2 linked regions of the Aquibium microcysteis genome follow. Each later gene encodes a partner of the first gene's protein in a complex. Links are inferred from orthologs where the notes say so. Each region holds a gene or a part of one and is shown on either strand. Other genes may lie near its edges. The genes, in order: ccmE and ccmB.

Region 1 (10,304 bases):
GTCTCCTCCCGCGCGGGTCGCCGTCACGCGTACGAGCGGTGCCTCGGCATGCCCGGCGCAGTACTTGATGGCGTTGTCGACCACGTTTGACAAGGCCTGCGCCAGGAGTTCCCGGTTGCCGTCCACGGCGAGATATCCGTCGATGCTGGTCTCCAGCGCCACGCCGCTTTCCTCCGCCAGCGGCTCATAGAGTTCGACGACGTCGGCCACGACCTGCGTCAGGTCGAGCGTCTCGGTCTGCTCGGCCGAGTAGCCCGCCTCCAGGCGCGAGATCATCAGGATGGCGTTGAAGGTGCGGATCAGCTGGTCGGACTCGGCGATCGTCGCTTCGAGCGCCGCGCGATACTCCCCCTCGCCCCGGGCGCTCGACAGCGTCGTCTCGGCGCGGCTGCGCAGGCGGGTCAGGGGCGTCTTGAGGTCGTGGGCGATGTTGTCCGAGACCTGCTTCAAGCCCTCGTTGAGCACGGCTATCCGCGCCAGCATGGCGTTCAGGTTCTCCGAGAGGCGGTCGAATTCGTCGCCGGCGCCGGTCACCGGCAGGCGACCCGTCAGGTCGCCGCCCATGATGCGCCTGCTCGCCTCGGACACGCTGTCGATCCGCCGCAGTGCGGTGCGTCCGACGAAGTACCAGATCAGGAACGCGCCGAGGCCCATCGTGCCGAGCGCCAGGATCAGGGCGCGCTGCACGACGCTGCGGAAGCGTTCGGGCTCGCCGAGGTCGCGACCCACGAGCATGATCAGCTGGTTCGGCAGGCGCAGCACCAGCGCCATGGCCGCGTGCGGCGGCTGCGCTCCGGGCGCGGGTGCATTTGCGTCTTCGGGAGGCGGCTGCAGCGGACCGCGCTCGCCGTAGCGCTTGTAGAAGAAGGGACGCGTGGTCCAGCCGACGGTCTCCAGCACGCCCGGTTCGAGGCTCTCGACGTTGCCCGACAGGATGCGGCCATTCGGATCGGCGATGAGATAGAGGTTGGCGCCCGGCTGGCGCGCGCGCTGCTCGACCACGCGCACGAGGAACGGCAGGCCGCCGCGCTCGTAGGCGCGCACGAGGCTCATCGATTCCTCGTTGATCGTCTCCTGCGTCTGGGTGACGAGGATCCGCACCGAGACCGAGGTCATGTAGACCACCAGGCCGATGGCGCAGACGCCGAAGAGCAGCAGATAGAGTGCGGACAGCCGGGCGGCCGTCGTCCTCATCAGCGCGGAGAGCCGGGCGGCCGCGCCGCGGAAGACCGCACCGACAGCCAAGTTCAGTCGGCCTTCAGCATATAGCCGGCGCCACGGATGGTGTGCAGCAGCGGCTTGTCGAAGCCCTTCTCGATCTTGCCGCGAAGGCGCGACACGTGCACGTCGATGACGTTGGTCTGCGGGTCGAAATGATAGTCCCAGACGTTTTCCAGCAGCATCGTGCGCGTCACCACCCGCCCGGCATGCCGCATCAGGTATTCGAGCAGCTTGAACTCGCGCGGCTGCAGCGGGATGTCGCGGCCGGCGCGGCGCACGGTGTGCGACAGCCGGTCGAGTTCCAGGTCGCCGGCCCGGTACATCGTCTCGACGTCCTTGCCGCCGGAGCGCCGCTTCAGCACCTCGACGCGGGCAAGCAGCTCGCTGAAGGCATAGGGCTTGGTCAGGTAGTCGTCCCCGCCGGCCCTGAGCCCGGTCACCCGGTCGTCCACCTCGCCAAGCGCCGAGAGGATCAGCACCGGCGTTTCCGAGCCGCGTGCCCGCAGGCCGGCGATCAGCGACAGCCCGTCGCGGCGCGGCAGCATGCGATCGACGACCAGCACGTCGTAGTCGCCCTCGTCGGCCAGCGTGAAGCCGGAATCGCCGTCGGCAGCGACATGGGCGGTATGGCCGGCCTCGGCCAGCGCCTTCTGCAGATAGTCCGCAGCCTCCCGGTCGTCTTCGATGACGAGAATCTTCATGCCCGACCTATACGTGATTTCGGGCTTCTGAACTGCAGCAATGTCCACTTCACGCCCCTGTGGAAAAGCGGCAGCGGGTTGCCCCGCTGCCGTCGTTCATGGCGGGCAGAGCCCGCCGCCCTCGATCACGCGGACGAAACGCGCCCTGCGATCAGCCCTGCTGAACCGGCAGCGCGACGAAGCGGTTGGTGTCGTCCCGCTTGATCTGGAACAGCACCGCCTTGCGGCCCGCCTTCGACGCATCGCTGACCGCCTTCTCGACGGCCGCTGCGCTGGTCACGGACTGGGAGTTGACGGAGGTGATCACGTCGCCGGCCTGGATACCGCGATCGGCGGCGTCGCTGCCCGCCAGCACGTCGGTCACGACCACGCCCGCGCCGTCCTCGGACGGCGTCACGGTGAGGCCGAAGCCCTCCAGGACGCTGCCCTGCTCTTCGCTCTGGTCGAGCGAAGCCTGCTGCTCCATGCCGGGCATCTCGCCGAGCTTCACCGTGACGGTCTGCTCGGTACCGTCGCGCAGGACCGTGAGTTCCGCCGAGACGCCGGGCTGCATGTTGCCGATGGTCCGGGCGAGTTCGCGTGGCGACTTGATGGCCTTGCCGTCGACCTTGACGATGATGTCGCCCGGCTCGACGCCGGCCTTCATCGCTGGGCTGTCGGCCTGCGGCTGCGAGACCAGCGCGCCATCCGTCCCCTTGATCCCGAGCGATTCGGCGATCTCTTCGGTCACCGGCTGGATCTGGACGCCGAGCCAGGCGCGCTCCACCGTTCCGCTCGTCCGAAGCGAGGCGATCACGTCCCTCGCGGTCGACGCCGGGATCGCGAAGGCGATGCCGACATTGCCGCCGGAGGGGGAGAAGATCGCGGTGTTGATGCCGACGACCTCGCCATTGAGGTTGAAGGCCGGTCCGCCCGAGTTGCCGCGGTTCACCGCCGCATCGATCTGGATGAAGTCGTCATAGGGACCGGCACCTATGTCGCGGCCACGCGCCGAGATGATGCCGGCGGTGACGGTGCCGCCGAGGCCGAAGGGATTGCCGACCGCCACCACCCAGTCACCGACACGGACCTTGGAATCGTCGGCGAAGGTCACGTAGGTGAAGGTGCGTTCCTCGTCGACCTTCAGGAGAGCGAGATCGGTCCGCGGGTCGGAGCCGACCAGCGTCGCGCCGATCTCGGTGCCGTCATCCATCACGACCGTGAATTCCGAGCCGCCGTCGATGACGTGGTTGTTGGTCACGAGGTAGCCGTCCTCGGAGATGAAGAAGCCTGACCCCTGCGACACCGGGCGTGCGCGCTCCGGGCGGTTGCGCTCTGCGCGCGGCCCGTTCTCGAAGCCGCGGAACTCGCGGAAGAAGCGCTTCATCGGATGATCGTCCGGCAGGTTCTCGAAGCCCTGGCCGAACATGCCCTCGGGGCCGGCCGCCGCCGGCTGCATCTTGGCCTTCACGCGCACGGAAACGACGGCCGGCGAGACCTTCTCGACGACGTCGGCGAAGCCCGGCTGCTGCTGCGTCTCGACGCGGACGGCCTGCGCGAACACGGGGACGGTTCCGCTCGTCACGGCGCCGAGGCCGATCGCCGATGCGATCGCGACCGATGCGGCGGCGGCTGCAAAGCGCTTGCCGGCGGTCGACTTGGGGGAGAATGGAGAGTTCATCGTGTCCTGTCCTTTCGGGTTCGGATGTGTGTGACATCCTCGGACAGGGATTTAGGCAACCGCACATTACGGCGCCATTTCCGGCGCATGAAATGTTGGTAAGGTTCCCGGATACTCCGCCGCGGGCAAAGCCGATACGGCGGATCGGAGCAGGGACGGCATCCCGTCGCAGCGCCGGTCGGGGTGGGCAGCGGGCGCAGGCGCTATCGTGCCCGAACCACTGTCCTCACCTTCGAGTGACCCTCGAGCGTCCTGTGCACCGGGCACTTCCCCGCGATCTCCTCGATCTTGTCTGCAAGTTCCGCCGGCAGCTCGCCCTCGATCGAGATCACGCGTTCGAAGCGGTCGATGCGCCTGCCCGAGCCGCGTTCCTCGTCGGTGCAGTCCTCGCAGTCCCTGGAGTGGACCTTGGCATGGCTGACGTCGACGCTGACGCGGCCGAGCGGGAGCTTCTTGAAGTCCGCATACATGCGCAGCGTCATCGACGTGCAGGCGCCGAGTGCGATCGACAGGAAATCGTAAGGCGACGGACCGGTGTCGAGCCCGCCGGCCGAGACCGGCTCGTCCGCGAAGAGCCGGTGCCGGCCCGCCTGGACGGCGTTCTGGAACTTGCCCTCGCCCGTCTCCGTCACGCGGACGTGCTCGACCGGTGCTTCGCCCTGAGGCGTGTCAGCATCCAGGTAGCGAGACGCCCAGCCGGCGATGACGGAGGCGGCGAAGGCCGCGTCCTCGGCGCGGGTCAGCAGATGGTCGGCCCGGTCGAGCGATACGAAGCTCTTGGGATGACGCGCGGCGATGAAGATCGCCGTCGCGTTGTCGATGCCCACCGTCTCGTCGAGCGGCGAATGCAGGATCAGCAGCGGCTTGCGCATCGCCCGGATGCGCTCGGCGAGGCGCACGCCGCGCACGTCCTCGACGAATTGCCGGGCGATGCGGAAGCCGCGCCCCGCCAGCGTCACAAGGGCCTGTCCCTCGCGCTCGATCGTCTCGAGGTCCGCACCGAAATTCGCCAGCACGTGGTCGGCGTCGGCCGGCGCGCCGATGGTCACCACGGCGCGCGCTTCCGGAATGTCGGCCGCCACCGCCAGCATGGCCGCGCCGCCCAGGGAATGGCCGATCAGGAGCGCGGGTGCGGCGTGGTTCTCCCGCAGCCAGTCGGCCGCCGCCAGCAGGTCGGCGACGTTGGACGAGAAGTTGGTCGAGGCGAATTCGCCTTCGCTCGAGCCGAGGCCGGTGAAATCGAAACGAAGAACGGCGATGCCGGCGCGGGCGAGGTCGGCCGCGATGCGGCGGACGGCAAGGAGGTCCTTCGAGCAGGTGAAGCAGTGGGCGAACAGCGCGAAGGCCCGCACCCGCCCGTCCGGCATGTCGAGGCGTGCGGCAAGGCTCGCGCCGGAATGGCCCGAAAAGCTCGCGCGGCTGGTCATCGGCTGCATGGGGCGTCCTCCCGTTCGATCCGGAGGCCAAGCCTATCAGCCGGCTCTGTCGGTCTCTTCCAGAATCTTGCCGAGACGCGCCTCCTCGTCGGCCGACAGCCGGTCGCCGGGTCCCGCTCTGCGCCGACGGCGCGTCACCAGGAAGACGGCGCCGGCGCCGATCACCACCACGGGCGTCGCCCACAGCGCGAGATTGCGCAGGTTCATGCGCGGCTTCAGCAGCACGAATTCGCCGTAGCGCGCGACGACGAAATCGATCACCTCGTCGTCGCTGTCTCCCGCCACCAGCCGCTCGCGCACCAGGACGCGCAGGTCGCGCGCCAGTTCGGCGTTCGAATCGTCGATCGACTGGTTCTGGCAGACGAGGCAGCGCAGATGCGTCGAGAGTTCGCGCGCCCGCGCCTCCAGCGCCGGATCGTCGAGCACCTCGTCTGGCAGCACCGCGCGGGCCGCCCCGGCCGACATGGCGACCGCCAGGGCCACGAGCAAGGCCGCCAGCAGCGGGCGCAGAAGGCCCGTCATGCCGCGGTCTCCGCCGCGGCGAGCCGCTTCCGGCGCTTCGCCGGCGCCCCGACGCGCAGACGCCGGTCGAGCAGCGAGAGCGTGCCGCCCACCATCATCACCACGCAGCCGAGCCAGATCAGCGTCACCAGGGGTTTCCACCAGATGCGCACGACGATGCCGCCGTCGTCGACGGCGTCGCCCAGCGCCACATAGACCTGGCTGACGCCTCGGGTGGCGATGCCGGCTTCGGTCGTCGGCATCTGCCGCGCCGGATAGATGCGCTTCGACGAGACGATCTCCGTCAGCGTCCGGCCGTCGGAATCGAGCAGCAGGAAGCGACCCTGATCCTCGGTGTAGTTCGGGCCGCGATAGGGCTGCAGCCCCTCGAAGCGCAGATCGTATCCGGCAACCCTGACGCTCTCGCCCGGCTTCATGGTCAGGATGTGCTCGGTCTGCAGCGACATGACGGCCACGACGCCGAGCGTCGTCAGCCCAACGCCGAGATGGGCGAGCGCGGTGCCATGCGCCGAACGGGGCAGTCCCGTGAAACGGCGGAAGGCGACGCGAGGCGGAACGCTGCCGATGCCGGACTTTGCGGCGAGATCGGTCAGGGCACCGAGAACCAGCCAGGTGCCGAGCCCGATGCCGAAGGCCGCCAGCACCGACGCCCGGTCGACGAAGGCGTATGTCACCAGCATGACCAGCACCGCACCGCCGAAGGCGAAGAACAGACGCTGCGAAGCGGCCCACAGATCGGCGCGCTTCCAGGCGAGCAGCGGGCCGAAGGGGACGGCCAGCAGCAGCGGCACCATCAGCGGACCGAAGGTCAGGTTGAAGAAGGGCTCGCCGACGGAAATCTTCTCGCCGGTGATCGATTCCAGCACCAGCGGATAGAGCGTGCCGACCAGCACCGTCGTCACCGCCGTCGACAGGAACAGGTTGTTGAGCACCAGCGAACCCTCGCGCGAGATCGGCGCGAAGATGCCGCCGGGCGTCAGCGTCTGCGCCCGCCATGCGAACAGCATCAGCGCTCCGCCGATGAAGAAGACGAGGATCATCAGGATGAAGACGCCGCGGGCGGGGTCGGTCGCGAAGGCATGGACGGAGGTCAGCACACCCGAGCGCACCAGGAAGGTGCCGAGCAGCGACAGCGAGAAGGCCATGATGGCGAGCAGCAGCGTCCAGATCTTCAGCGCCGAGCGCCGTTCCATCACGATCGCCGAATGCAGCAGCGCGGTCCCGGCGAGCCATGGCATGAAGGAGGCGTTCTCGACCGGATCCCAGAACCAGAAGCCGCCCCAGCCGAGTTCGTAATAGGCCCAGTATGAACCCATGGCGATGCCGCCGGTCAGGAAGATCCAGGCGGCCAGCGTCCATGGCCGCACCCAGCGCGCCCAGGCCGCGTCGATCCGGCCCTCGATCAGTGCCGCGATGGCGAAGGAAAAGCAGACAGAGAAGCCGACATAGCCCAGGTAGAGAAGCGGCGGATGGATCGCCAGGCCCACGTCCTGCAGGATCGGATTGAGGTCCTGCCCCTCGACCGGTGCCGGGTCCACCCGGATGAACGGGTTCGACGTGGCGATGATGAACAGGAAGAAGGCGGCGCCGATGAGACCCTGGATCGCCAGCACGTTGGCGCGCAGCGTCGCCGGCAGGTTGCGCCCGAAGGACGCCACCAGCGCTCCGAAGAAGGTCAGGATCAGCACCCACAGCAGCATCGAGCCCTCGTGGTTGCCCCAGGTGCCGGTGATCTTGTAGAGCATCGGCTTCTGCGAGTGCGAGTTCTGGACCACGTTCAGGACCGAGAAGTCGGACAGGATGTAGGCGATCGTCAGAGCGGCGAACGAGATCGCCGTCATCGCGAAGCCGGTCACCGCCACCGGCCCCGCCGTCGCCATCAGCCGGGCGTCGCCGGTCCGCGCGCCGATCAGCGGCAGCACGAACTGCACCAGCGACAGCACGAAGGCCAGCACGAGCGCGAAATGTCCGGTCTCGACCATGGTCCGCAGTCCTCCCCTTCCGCGCTATTCCGGCTGCCAGACGCCCTGCGCCTTGAGGCTGTCGGCCACTTCCTTCGGCATGTAGGTCTCGTCGTGCTTGGCCAGCACGCTGTCGGCGACGAAGACGCCGTCGGTACCGAGCGCGCCTTCCGTCACCACGCCCTGCCCCTCGCGGAACAGATCCGGCAGGATACCGTCATACACCACCTTGACCTTGCCGGCGCCATCCTCGACGCCGAAGGCGACGCGGGTGCCGCCGCCGCGCTCGACCGAACCCTCCTCGACCAGCCCGCCGAGCCGGATGCGTTGGCCGGGCGCGATGCTGGCTCCAGCGAGGTCCGCAGGCATGTAGAAATAGGACGACTTCTCGCCCAGGGCATAGAAGGTCAGGCCGGCAGCCGCACCGAGGAAGGTCAGCCCGCCGGCGATGATGGTCAGGCGTTTTCGCTTTCGTTTCATCATTGTTGCTCATCCCCGAGCCCGAGCCCGGCGGCGAAGGCCGTCAGGTCGCGGGCCTGTTGCGTGTCGGCGCCGAGCGCCGTGACGCCGCGGGCCAGTGCATCGCGTGCATCCGTCCTGCGGTCGAGCACGAGGTAGGAACGGACGAGGCGCTGCCACCCTTCGGCGTCCTGCGGGTTCTGCCTTAGCCGCTCGTCGAGCCGCTCGACCATGACCTGGATCATGTCCGCACGCTCCGCATCGGAAAGTGCCGCGGCCGCCTCCACGTCCTCGCTCGACGGACCGGGGGCCGCCGCTGCGCGGCGCTGCGCCTCTGCGGTGGCCTGCGCCAGCGTCTGTTCCACGACCGGCCGCCAGGGCGAGTCCGCCTCGAGCGTCGACAGGAGCGCGCCGAGGTCGTCGGCCGCCCCGGCGAGGTCACCCTCCTGGGCCTTTGCCGTCGCAAGGAAGAACCGCGGCCGCGGGTCGGCGGGATCGAGCACGGCCGCCCGTTCGAAGGCCGCGGCCGCATCGGCCGTGACCACGCCGCCGGCACCCGCCATCAACGCTTCGCCGAGGCCCGTCCAGCGCTGCGCGCTGTCGCCCTGCAGCCGGATCGCGTTTCGGAAGGCGGTCGCCGCTTCGCCCGCCCGCTCGAGCCTGAGATAGATCGGCGCCACCACGTCCCAGCCGCGGCCATCCTCGGGATTCGCGCGCAGATGGGCTTCGGCACGGGCGACGAGTTCGTCGATCGTGGACGACGCGGGATCCTTGGCGAGCCTTTCGGCGAGCGGCTGGCCGGCCATATCCGGCGATCCGATCGCGGAGTAGAGGCCCCAGCTCGTCACCGGTACCGCGACGACCGCCGCCATCGCGAGCCCGCGCACCAGCGTGTTCGCGCGCGCCGTATGCCCCTCGCCCTCGCCAGACGCGTCGAGCTTCAGGATACGGCGGCCGATCTCGGCGCGCGCCTGGGCCGCCTCGTCCACGCCGATCAGCCCGCGTTCGGCGTCGCGCTCGATTTCGGCCAGCTGGTCGCGATAGACTTCGAGGTCATGCTCGCGCGCGCCCGCCACCTCGCGGCGCGAGCCGGCGAGCGGAAGGATGATGGCGAGGCTCGCGATGACCGTGAGCAGCCCGAGGACGATCCAGAACACCATGCGGTCTCACATAGCGGGGGTTGGACCGCATTCCAATCGTCTCCCCATGCGGCTATTTGGCGGCGCCCGCATGGAAATTCCGCTCCGGATGCCTCACGCGGCATCCGCGACGTCAGGTGAGCGGTGTCCAGCTGCCGTTCGGACTGCGGCAGGCGGTACCGCGCGCGTCGTTCTCCTCCGCGCCCGCCCCGACGGAATGGCTGTACTGGCGGCAGTCCTGCGAACCGACGCGATAGGGCTGGGCGGCGACGACGCGACCGCTGATGCGCCCGTCCTCGCTGCGCCAGGCCACCGGCGTTCCCGGCGCGGTGTATTCGAGCGCGCGATACTCGGCTTCGAGCGCCCTGCGGCGGTCGCGGGAGCTGAGGCTGGCGCCGAGAGGACCCCCGATCAGCCCGCCCTTCATTGCCGCGATGATCGAATCGGCCGTCGCGGGCCGCGTCGCCTCCGAGCCGGTGATCGACATCGTCGTGCAGCCGCCGAGGCCCATGATGGCAAGCGCAGCCACGAGCCGTCCAGTCGTCCTGCGCATCCGCTCTCCTGTCTCATCCGCCGGCCGAACCGGCCCGATAGGGTTCATGTATGTCGGAATTTTGGCCCGGGCGAAAGGCCGCACGGGCACCGGGGACATGCTCTTCCTGCAGGGTGTGAACGGCGACCGTTCCGTCCGGTTCCGGATATGCCGGCGCATGAAGAGGAGCTGCTCCGCGTTCGCTATGGCCACGCCCATGACGACGGCATCTTCGCTCCACGCGCGGCGACCGTGTCGATGGAGGTCAACCGCCGGATGGCGCACGAGCCGCCACACTGCGCCGGCTTCGTCATTCGATCGCCGCCGGACCGGACTTGGCTTCGGGGCCTCACCCCGGGCCCGGCAGCCGCACCTCCGCCTTCAGCCCGCCGAGGTCCGACCGCAGCAGTCTGAGCTCGCCGCCATACTCGCGCACGAGGTCGTTGACGATCGACAGGCCGAGGCCGGTTCCGGGCTTGCTCTCGTCGAGCCGCCTGCCGCGCCGCAACGCCTCGCGCGCCTTGTCCTCGGGGATGCCCGGGCCGTCGTCCTCGATGGTCAGGAGCACCGCGCCCGCCTTTTCGCCGAGACTTACGCGGGCGCGGCTCCTGGCCCATTTCATCGCATTCTCGAGCAGGTTGCCGGTGATCTCCTCGAAATCCTCGCGCTCCCC
Region 2 (10,093 bases), 1.8 Mb from region 1 along the record:
CTGATCCGCGCCGATCTCGGCATGGAGACGGCGATGCGGGTCACCGATGCGCTGGCCTCGGGCCGGTACGGGCGGGACGTCTCGGACCTCGACGTGCGGACGATCATGGCGCAGGAGGTCGAGAAGGTCCTGAAGCCGGTTGCCCGGCCGCTGGAGCTCGATCTCTCCGTCAAGCCGCACGTGATCCTGGTGGTCGGCGTCAACGGCACCGGCAAGACCACCACCATCGGCAAGCTTGCCGCCAAGCTGACGGCGGGCGGGTTGAAGGTGATGCTCGCCGCCGGCGACACGTTCCGCGCCGCCGCCATCGAGCAGCTGAAGATCTGGGGCGAGCGGACCGGCTCTCCCGTGGTCGCCACCAAGCTCGGCGCCGACGCAGCCGGCCTCGCCTGGGATGCCTTCGAGAAGGCGAAGGCGGCGGGCTCCGACGTGCTGATCATCGACACTGCCGGCCGGCTGCAGAACAAGACCGAGCTGATGGCGGAGCTGGAAAAGATCGTGCGGGTGCTGAACAAGCTCGATCCGGACGCGCCGCACACCGTGCTCCAGACAGTGGACGCGACCACCGGCCAGAACGCGCTCAATCAGGTCGAGATCTTCCGCAACGTGGCGGGCGTGAGCGGGCTGGTCATGACCAAGCTCGACGGCACCGCCCGCGGCGGCATCCTCGTGGCCATCGCGGCGAAGCACAAGCTGCCGGTCTATTTCATCGGCGTCGGCGAACAGGTCGACGACCTCGAACCCTTCTCGGCGAACGATTTCGCCAAGGCGATCGCCGGCGTGAACTGAGCCTGCCGCGCCCGCGCCACGGCCAGAAGCGAAAGGACAGCACGATGCAGGAACCGATCCTCGAGCGCGATCCCGCCGACCCGAAGCGCAAGCCGATGAACCCGCTGCTCAAGCTGGCGCTGGAGCTCGGGCCGCTGATGGTCTTCTTCTTCGCCAATTCGCGCGGCGAGTGGCTTGCCGAGCGGTTTCCGGCCCTCGGCGCGTTCGGCGGCCCGCTGTTCATGGCCACCGGCCTCTTCATGGTCGCGACCGCGATCTCGCTCACCGTCTCCTGGCTGCTCGTCCGCACCCTGCCGATCATGCCGCTGGTGTCCGGCGTCGTCGTCTTCGTCTTCGGCGCGCTGACGCTCTGGCTGCAGGACGAGATCTTCATCAAGATGAAGCCCACCATCGTCAACACGCTGTTCGGCGTCGTGCTGCTCGGCGGGCTCTTCTTCGGAAAGTCATTGCTGGGCTACGTCTTCGACGAGGCCTTCAAGCTCGATGCCGAAGGCTGGCGCAAGCTGACGCTGCGCTGGGGCGTGTTCTTCCTCTTCCTGGCCCTCGTCAACGAGGTGGTCTGGCGGCTGTTCTCGACCGATACATGGGTGGCGTTCAAGGTCTGGGGCATCATGCCCATCACCCTGATCTTCACTTTCAGCCAGATGCCGCTCATCATGCGCCACTCGACGGACGACACGTTCAGGAAGAGGTAGTCCCATGGAGTTTCTCACCAGCCGCGAAGACCTGCGCCGCCTCTACAAGGCACCCGGCGATGGGCCGATCCGGAAGGAACTTCCGCTTCTCGACCGGCATTGCCGCGCTTTCATCGCCAGGAGCCCGTTCCTGCTGATCGGATCATCGGACGGTCGCGGGAACGCCGACGTCACGCCGCGCGGCGACAGGCCGGGCTTCGTCGCCGTGCTCGACGACCACACCATCGCGATCCCCGACCGGCCGGGCAACAACCGGCTGGACACGCTGGAGAACATCGTCGCCGAACCGGCGGTCGGCCTCTTGTTCCTGATCCCGAACATGAACGAGACGCTGCGCCTCAACGGCCGGGCCCGCATCACGGCGGACGAAGGCCTGCGCGAGCGCCTCGCCGTCGACGGCAAGCGCCCCACGACGGTCATCGTCGTCACCGTCCAGTCCGTTTACATGCACTGCGCCAAGGCGTTCATGCGCTCCAATCTCTGGGCGCCCGAGACCTGGCCGGCGCGCTCGGAGATGCCGACGCTGGGCGAGATCCTCAAGGACCAGATCGCCTATGCGGCGACGGCGGCGGAAGCCGACGAAGCGCTTGCGGAGGCCTACGCCAAGTCGATGTGGTGAGGACGCGCGCGGCGCGTCGGTTCCTTCACCGGGGACGTGCGTCGCCGTTCTCGCCCGGCGGATTGGCGAAGGGCGCCACGCCCCTGCCATCCTGCACCATGCGCTCGTGGCGCAGCATCCAGTGCACGGTCGGGAAGGCGAGGTCGCCCCAGGGGATCTCGTCCCAGGAGAACAGCGCCACCTCCAGGCTCTCCTCGCCGGCCGCGTAGACCGGCTCGGCCAGCGTGGCGCGGTAGATCAGCTGCACCTGGGAGAGCCGCGGCACCGAGTAGATGGCAAGCAGCCCGTCGATCGCCAGCGCCGCGTTGGCTTCCTCGCGGGCCTCGCGGCGGGCGCCGTCCTCCGGCGTCTCGTGCAGTTCCATGAAGCCGGCCGGCACCGTCCAGAAGCCGTGCCGCGGCTCGATCGCGCGCCGGCAGAGCAGGATCCTGCCGTCGTGCCGCACCACGGAGCCGACCACGATCTTCGGGTTCTCGTAGTTCACGAAGCCGCAGGTCTCGCAGACGGCACGCTCATGCGTGTCGCCATCGGGGACGGTACGGGCGAAGATCGGGGACAGGGGATAGACCATGGAGGCGCAAGATAGGGCGGCGGCGCGACGTTGCCAATCGGGGGAAAGCGGCGGAGAGGAGCTTTGGCTGGGCCAACGCGCGTGGCGTCTCCACCCCCACCCCTGGCCCCTCCCCGCAAGGGGGAGGGGAAGCCGGTCAACCCGCCGCCAGCGCCTTCTCGATCTGCGGCATCAGCTCCTCGGTCACGCTCTGCGGCGTGAAGGGGCCGACGTGCTTCCACAGGATGGTGCCGTCGCGGCCGACGAGGAAGGTCTCGGGCACGCCATAGACGCCCCAGTTGATGGCGGTGCGGCCGGCATCGTCGGTGCCGATGGCGTCGTAGGGATTGCCGAGTTCGCCCAGGAAGCGGCGGGCGTTCTCGGGCTTGTCCTTGTAGTTCAGCCCGGCGATCCGGATGCGGTCGTCCTGACCCAGTTGCATGAGCAGCGGGTGCTCCTGCCGGCACGGCGCGCACCAGGAGGCCCAGACGTTGACCAGCGTCACCTGGCCCTCGAAGGCGGCGCTGGCGAGGCCGGGCAGGCCGGTGCCGTCGAGCGGCGGCAGGTCGGTCTGCGGCGCCGGCCGGCCGATCAGCGCGGAGGGGATGGTCGAGACGTCGCGGCCGGAGAGAAGCTGCGCCAGGAACAGCCCGGACAGGGCGAGGAACAGCGCGAGCGGCACGAAGACCAGCCAGCGCCGCGGCCGTGTGGGCCGGGTGTCTTCCACGTTCATCGCTTGTCGGTTCCGGCGCGGTCGGAGCGGCGGCGCACCCCGCGGGCCTCGAGGTCGGCGAGTTCGGTCCTGCGGGCGCGCTGGTCGATCAGGTTCCAGGCGACGAGGGCCAGAATGCCGAGCGCGGAGATGCCGTAGGCGGCGGCGACGAAGAGTTCGTGCGACATCGGGCTCAGGCCGCCGCAGCGTCGGCGCGGCGTGCGGACACGCGGCGCATGGCGATGACGCGGCGGCGCCAGATCTCGGTGCGCATCGCCATCAGGTGCAGGGTGAAGAAGAGCAGCGAGAAGCCGAGCGCGCAGACGAGCAGCGGCCACAGCATCGAGGGGTGGATGGTCGGACCGTCGAGGCGGATCACCGAGGCCGGCTGGTGCAGCGTGTTCCACCAGTCGACCGAGAACTTGATGATCGGGATGTTGACGAAGCCGACGAGCGTGACGATCGCGGCCGCGCGGGCCGAGCGGCCGGGGTCGTCCAGCGCGCGCGTCAGCGCGATCAGGCCGAGATACATCAGGAACAGCACGAAGACCGAGGTCAGCCGCGCGTCCCACACCCACCAGGTGCCCCACATCGGCTTGCCCCAGATCGAGCCGGTGATCAGGCAGAGCGCGGTGAACATGGCGCCGATGGGGGCGGCGGCCTTGAGCGAGACGTCGGCCAGCGGATGGCGCCAGACCAGCGTGCCGATCGCCGAGGCGGACATGATCGAATAGCACATCATGGCGAGCCAGGCGAAGGGCACGTGGATGTACATGATGCGGACGGTGATGCCCTGCTGGTAGTCTTCCGGGGCGGCGAATGCCATCCAGATGCCGGTCGCCAGGACGAGGACGGTCAGCCCGGCCAGCCAGGGCACGACCGCATTCGCGAAGCCGACGAAGCGCGTCGGGTTCGCGAGATCCGTCCAGCGGGCGGTGGCTAGCGTGGTCTGGCTCATGACTGTCTTCAATAGAGGGATCGAGCGCTTCCCGCAATTGACGCCCATCAAAGCGGCGTGATCGCGGCGGCTTCCGGCCTGCGACGGAATCGCTCAGGTCTACCGCGCCACTTCCTCCAGGATCGCCATCGCGTCCGCCGCCCGCGCTTCCGGCACGAAGAGATGGTCGTGGTGAAAGGCCGAGACCGGATTGACGCCGATGCCCGCCGCGGCCAGCCGCGGCAGGATGGCGGCGAGGAAGCCGACAGCCTCCAGCGACGAATGGACCTCGAGCACGATCCGCCGGCAGGGGAAGGTGAAGCCGAGGCCCGCCCGCCCGGCCTCCGCGCGCGGCAGCACCAGCGTCGTGCCTTCGTCCTCGGCAAAGCGCATCAGCGCAGCGAGCCCTGCCGGCTCCGGGCTGCCCGCGGGCAGCGTGGCGAAGACGTAGACGGTCTCGTCCAGCCGCGGCGACATGGCCGCGAGCAGCCGCGCGAGGTCGGTTTCGGCTTGCATCAGTCGGCCGACCATCGCAGCGCCGCTGCCGCCGCCACCGGGCCGAGCACGGCGAAGAACAGCGTCATCGCCGTCATCAGCAGGAAGGGCGGCAGGAAGGGGTCGGGCTCGGTGACGGCACCGTAGCTCGCCGAGACGCCGAAGATCAGTACCGGGATCACCAGCGGCAGAACGAGCACCGAGACCAGCAGCCCGCCGCGCGGCAGCGAGACCGCGACCGCCGCACCCGCCGCGCCGATGAAGGCGATGGCCGGCGTGCCGAAGAACAGCGTCAGCGTCGCTGCGCCGATGCCCAGAGGCTCCATGTTCATGAACAGGCCGAGCAGCGGCGCCGCGATCACCAGCGGCAGCACGCTCGACGTCCAGTGCGCCAGGCACTTCACGAACACCGCCAGCGCCAGCATGCGGCGCTCGCCGGCGATGATCAGCAGGTCGAGCGAGCCGTCGTCGCGGTCGGCCTGGAACAGCCGGTCGAGCCCGAGCAGGCTCGCCAGAAGCGCCCCGATCCACAGGATCGCCGGCCCGATGCGGGCGAGCAGGTTGAGGTCCGGCCCGACGCCGAAGGGGATGACGGCCACCACGGCGAGGAAGAACAGGATGCCGACCAGCGCCCCGCCGCCGGCGCGGATGCCGAGGCGCACGTCGCGGAGGTAGAGGGCTAGCATCGGTCGTCGCTCATGAGCCTGAAGCGAAGACGCTCTGCGGCGCCCCCCTCTGGCCTGCCGGCCATCTCCCCCACGAGGGGGGAGATCACCTGGCCTCTCCCGCCACGCCTCCCCTGCAACGCTGGTGATTGGCGAAAGCGCTCATGACGGCCGATCTCCCCCCTCGTGGGGGAGATGTCCGGCATGACAGAGGGGGGCGCAACAGAACGCATCGCTGATCGTTGTTCCATCACTGACCCATCCGCAGTTCCTGCGCCCATTCCAGCCCGAGCGGCAGGTGCGTCGCGGCGAGGATCATGCCGCCGTCCTCCAGATGCGCGGCCATCAGCTTCGCGAACTGCGCCTCCGAGGCGCGGTCGAGCCCCGCGGTCGGCTCGTCGAGCATCCAGACCGGGCGGTAGGAGACCAGCAGTTTCGCGATGGCGATGCGGCGCTTCTGGCCGGTCGAGAGATAGCCGAGCGGCAGGTGGCCGATCTCCTCCAGCCCCACCATCTCCAGCGCCTCGGCCACCGGCAGATGCGGCTCGCCATGATAGTCGCGCCAGAAGGAGAGGTTCTCGGTGACGGTCAGCGCCGGCTTCAGCGCGTTCTGGTGGCCGAGATAGTGGCAGGCCGACATCACGTCCGGCCAGTCCGGTTCGCCGCCCTCGATCCGCACCGTCCCACCGGCCATCGGCAGCAGGCCCGCCACGATGCGCAGCAGCGTCGACTTGCCCGATCCGTTGGGGCCCGTGACGAGCAGCCCCTCGCCGTCCGACAGCGAAAAGGAGATGCCCGAGAAGATCGTCTCGCCGCCCCGCTCGCCGTCCAGTTGGTCCGCCACGAGGCGCATTGCGGATCGTCCCTTTCTGGGCTGAAAGTCGCATGTGCGTCGCAGCATAATTCCCGCGCGCGACACTGGCACTCTCTTTAGAAATTCTCTAAGAGGTCAGCAACCGTGCCAGCGGTCGGCATGGAGACCAATCGAGCCGGACCGGCGCATCTTCCGCGAGGAGGGGAGCGCCCGGAAGCGGACAGCGGAAATGACCGTACCCGCACCTTTGCGCGTGATGCACTGGCGTCCGTTTCCACATCGGCAACGAACAGTTAGGGATCGTACGTGTCAAATTCTCTCGACAGCTTCAACTGCCGCCGGACCCTCCAGGTCGGCGACAAGGCCTATACCTATTTCAGCCTCGTGGAGGCCGAGAAGAACGGGCTCGACGGCATCGCGCGGCTGCCCTTCTCGATGAAGGTGCTGCTGGAGAACCTGCTGCGCAACGAGGATGGCCGTTCGGTCACCAAGGCCGACATCGAGGCCATCAAGGCCTGGCTGGTCGACAAGGGCACCGCGGGCCACGAGATCGCCTACCGCCCGGCGCGCGTGCTGATGCAGGACTTCACCGGCGTTCCGGCCGTGGTCGATCTCGCGGCGATGCGCGACGGCATCAAGGCGCTCGGCGGCGATCCGCAGAAGATCAACCCGCTGGTGCCGGTCGACCTCGTCATCGACCATTCGGTCATCGTCGACGAGTTCGGCACGCCGATGGCCTTCAAGCGCAACGTCGATCTCGAATACGAGCGCAATGGCGAGCGCTACCGCTTCCTGAAGTGGGGCCAGCAGGCCTTCCAGAACTTCCGCGTCGTGCCGCCCGGCACCGGCATCTGCCACCAGGTCAACCTCGAATATCTCGGCCAGACCGTCTGGACGAAGGACGAGGACGGCGAGACGGTGGCCTATCCCGACACCTGCGTCGGTACCGATTCGCACACCACCATGATCAACGGTCTCGGCGTGCTCGGCTGGGGCGTCGGCGGCATCGAGGCGGAGGCGGCCATGCTCGGCCAGCCGGTCTCCATGCTCCTGCCGGAGGTCATCGGCTTCAAGATCACCGGCAAGCTCAAGGAAGGCGTCACCGCCACCGATCTCGTGCTCACCGTCGTGCAGATGCTGCGCAAGAAGGGCGTGGTGGGCAAGTTCGTCGAGTTCTACGGCGAGGGCCTCGCCAACATGACGCTCGCCGACCGCGCCACCATCGGCAACATGGGTCCGGAATATGGCGCCACCTGCGGCTTCTTCCCGGTCGACAGGGAGACGCTGAACTACCTCACCGTCTCCGGCCGCAAGGCCGACCGCATCGCCCTCGTCGAGGCCTACAGCCGCGCGCAGGAGATGTTCTGGATGCCGGGCGCCGTCGAGCCGGTGTTCACGGATACGCTGGAACTCGACCTCGGCACGGTCGTGCCGTCGATGGCCGGCCCGAAGCGTCCCGAGGGCCGCATCCCGCTCGAAGACATCGCCTCGGGCTTCGCTCAGTCGCTGGTCAAGGAGTACAAGAAGGACGCCTCCGAGGCCGACAGGCGCTGGAAGGTCGAGGGCGAGGATTTCGACCTCGGCCATGGCGACGTCGCCATCGCGGCGATCACCTCCTGCACCAACACGTCGAACCCCTCGGTGCTGATCGGCGCCGGCCTGCTCGCGCGCAACGCCAACCGGCTCGGCCTCAAGCAGAAGCCCTGGGTGAAGACCTCGCTCGCCCCCGGCAGCCAGGTGGTCGCCGAGTATCTCGAGAAGTCGGGCCTGCAGAAGGAGCTCGACCAGATCGGCTTCAACCTCGTCGGCTTCGGCTGCACCACCTGCATCGGCAATTCCGGCCCGCTGCCGGCGCCGGTATCGAAGACCATCAACGACAAGGGCCTGATCGCCGCCGGCGTGCTGTCGGGCAACCGCAACTTCGAGGGCCGCATCTCGCCCGACGTGCAGGCCAACTATCTCGCCTCGCCGCCGCTGGTCGTGGCCTACGCGCTCGCCGGCACCGTGGCGAAGGACCTGACCACCGAGCCGATCGGCCAGGACCGCGACGGCAAGGACGTCTTCCTCAAGGACATCTGGCCCTCCAACCAGGAGATCCAGGAGTTCATCCACAAGCACGTCACGCGCGATCTGTTCGAGCAGAAATACGCCGAAGTGTTCCAGGGCGACGAGAACTGGCAGGCCGTGCAGGTGCCGGCCGGCGAGACCTATGCCTGGGACGACGACTCGACCTACGTGCAGAACCCGCCCTACTTCGTCGGCATGGGCCAGAAGGCCGTCGACGTCGGCGACATCAAGGGCGCGCGCATCCTCGGCCTGTTCGGCGACAAGATCACCACCGACCACATCTCGCCGGCCGGTTCGATCAAGGCCGCCTCGCCGGCGGGCAAGTACCTGACCGACCACGGCGTCGGCGTCGCCGACTTCAACCAGTACGGCACGCGGCGCGGCAACCATGAGGTGATGATGCGCGGCACCTTCGCCAACATCCGCATCCGCAACTTCATGCTGGGCGAGAACGGCCGCGAGGGCGGCTACACGATCCACTATCCCTCGAAAGAGGAGATGTCGATCTACGACGCCGCCATGCAGTACAAGCAGGAAGGCGTGCCGCTGGTCATCTTCGCCGGCGTCGAATACGGCAACGGCTCCTCGCGCGACTGGGCGGCCAAGGGCACCAACCTGCTCGGCGTCAAGGCGGTCGTCGCGCAGTCCTTCGAGCGCATCCACCGGTCCAACCTCGTCGGCATGGGCGTCATCCCCTTCGTCTTCGAGGAGGGCACCTCCTGGGCCTCGCTCGGGCTGAAGGGCGACGAGACGGTGACGATCGACGGGCTGGAGACGATCAAGCCGCGCCAGACCATGGCGGCCAAGGTCACCTATGCGGACGGATCGACGCGCGAAGTGCCGATCGTCTGCCGCATCGATACGCTGGACGAGCTCGACTACTACCGGAACGGCGGCATCCTGCAGTACGTGCTGCGCGATCTCGCGGCCTGACCGGCCGAAACGTCGGGACCATCGCGGCCGCCGGGAGCAATCCCGGCGGCCTTTTCTTGTGCTGCGGTCAGGCTGCAGCCGGCACGCGGTCGGCGGCAGGGCTGCCGCCCGGCCGGCCGTAGCGGGCGACCGAGGCGAGCAGCACGCCGAGCATCAGCCCGTTCAGCAGGTGCCAGAGGAAATGCGTGCCGATCGGCAAAGCCTCGCACAGGGCGGCGTCCACCGAGCGGAAGGCCGCCGAGACGACGAAGATCGCGGCGGCGGCGAGGTCGTACCATCCGGCCGGGTGGCCCCTCAGCACCAGCAGGACGCCGAAGAAGGCGAGCGCCAGGAAGGCCGGCAGGTAGCCCGACGTGCCGTTGCTCGCCTCCCGCACCCCGTCCGGCAGCGCCGCGGTCAGAACTGCGGCCACCGCATAGAAGGCGACGAAGGCGAAGAGGGTCGCCGGGCGCGACAGGCCGACGAACCGGCGCAGGTTGAAGACGGTCAGCGCCAGGGTGAAGACGGCGATGGGCACCACGTCCATCCACACGGTCAGCACGTTGGCGAAGGTGTGGAACAGCGCCGACCCGACGCCGATGGCGATCACCCACCAGGCCAGCACCTCGGCGAACGCGCCGGCACGGTGCCGCCGAACCTCGCGGAGCCCCCACAGGCCGGCCAGGATGAAGGCGAGGTTGGAGACCGCGTTGAGCGGTTCCGACCAGATTTCCGGGCCGGTTCGCTCGCAGTAGGAATCGATAGCCGTGAGAAGCGTTTCCATCCGGTCCTCGCCACGTGCGGGCGCAGTATGCCCGATCATCGTCTCACCGCAACG

Evidence for each region.
Region 2: the proteins of ccmE (region 1) and ccmB are in contact, whole or in part, in a solved structure (PDB 8CE8), measured with the Escherichia coli proteins. The link is inferred for Aquibium microcysteis from one-to-one orthologs.

Annotation. Positions count from the first base shown.
Region 1 is NZ_CP061080.1:5,841,927-5,852,230, reverse strand. What follows is about bases 6,265-9,260. They hold ccmE (cytochrome c maturation protein CcmE), read right to left. Parts: upstream 7,982-9,260; coding sequence 7,547-7,981; downstream 6,265-7,546. Other genes in these bases: IAI54_RS27545 (hypothetical protein), read right to left, coding at 9,233-9,260; ccmI (c-type cytochrome biogenesis protein CcmI), read right to left, coding at 7,981-9,120; IAI54_RS27560 (heme lyase CcmF/NrfE family subunit), read right to left, coding at 6,265-7,522. Outside these bases: IAI54_RS27585 (sensor histidine kinase), read right to left, coding at 1-1,194; IAI54_RS27580 (response regulator transcription factor), read right to left, coding at 1,248-1,922; IAI54_RS27575 (Do family serine endopeptidase), read right to left, coding at 2,074-3,582; IAI54_RS27570 (bifunctional alpha/beta hydrolase/OsmC family protein), read right to left, coding at 3,786-5,018; IAI54_RS27565 (cytochrome c-type biogenesis protein), read right to left, coding at 5,055-5,540; more of IAI54_RS27560, read right to left, coding at 5,537-6,264; more of IAI54_RS27545, read right to left, coding at 9,261-9,652; IAI54_RS27540 (ATP-binding protein), read right to left, coding at 9,981-10,304. UniProt on the Escherichia coli protein: Heme chaperone required for the biogenesis of c-type cytochromes. Transiently binds heme delivered by CcmC and transfers the heme to apo-cytochromes in a process facilitated by CcmF and CcmH.
Region 2 is NZ_CP061080.1:4,043,505-4,053,597, reverse strand. Bases 3,651-6,435 are described here. They hold ccmB (heme exporter protein CcmB), read right to left. Parts: upstream 5,484-6,435; coding sequence 4,818-5,483; downstream 3,651-4,817. Other genes in these bases: ccmA (heme ABC exporter ATP-binding protein CcmA), read right to left, coding at 5,713-6,315; IAI54_RS18875 (ACT domain-containing protein), read right to left, coding at 4,423-4,818; IAI54_RS18880 (heme ABC transporter permease), read right to left, coding at 3,651-4,323. Outside these bases: signal recognition particle-docking protein FtsY, read left to right, coding at 1-789; IAI54_RS18905 (septation protein A), read left to right, coding at 834-1,484; IAI54_RS18900 (pyridoxamine 5'-phosphate oxidase family protein), read left to right, coding at 1,489-2,103; IAI54_RS18895 (NUDIX hydrolase), read right to left, coding at 2,129-2,674; IAI54_RS18890 (DsbE family thiol:disulfide interchange protein), read right to left, coding at 2,811-3,386; heme exporter protein CcmD, read right to left, coding at 3,383-3,553; more of IAI54_RS18880, read right to left, coding at 3,559-3,650; aconitate hydratase AcnA, read left to right, coding at 6,583-9,276; IAI54_RS18855 (ceramidase domain-containing protein), read right to left, coding at 9,344-10,039. UniProt on the Escherichia coli protein: Required for the export of heme to the periplasm for the biogenesis of c-type cytochromes.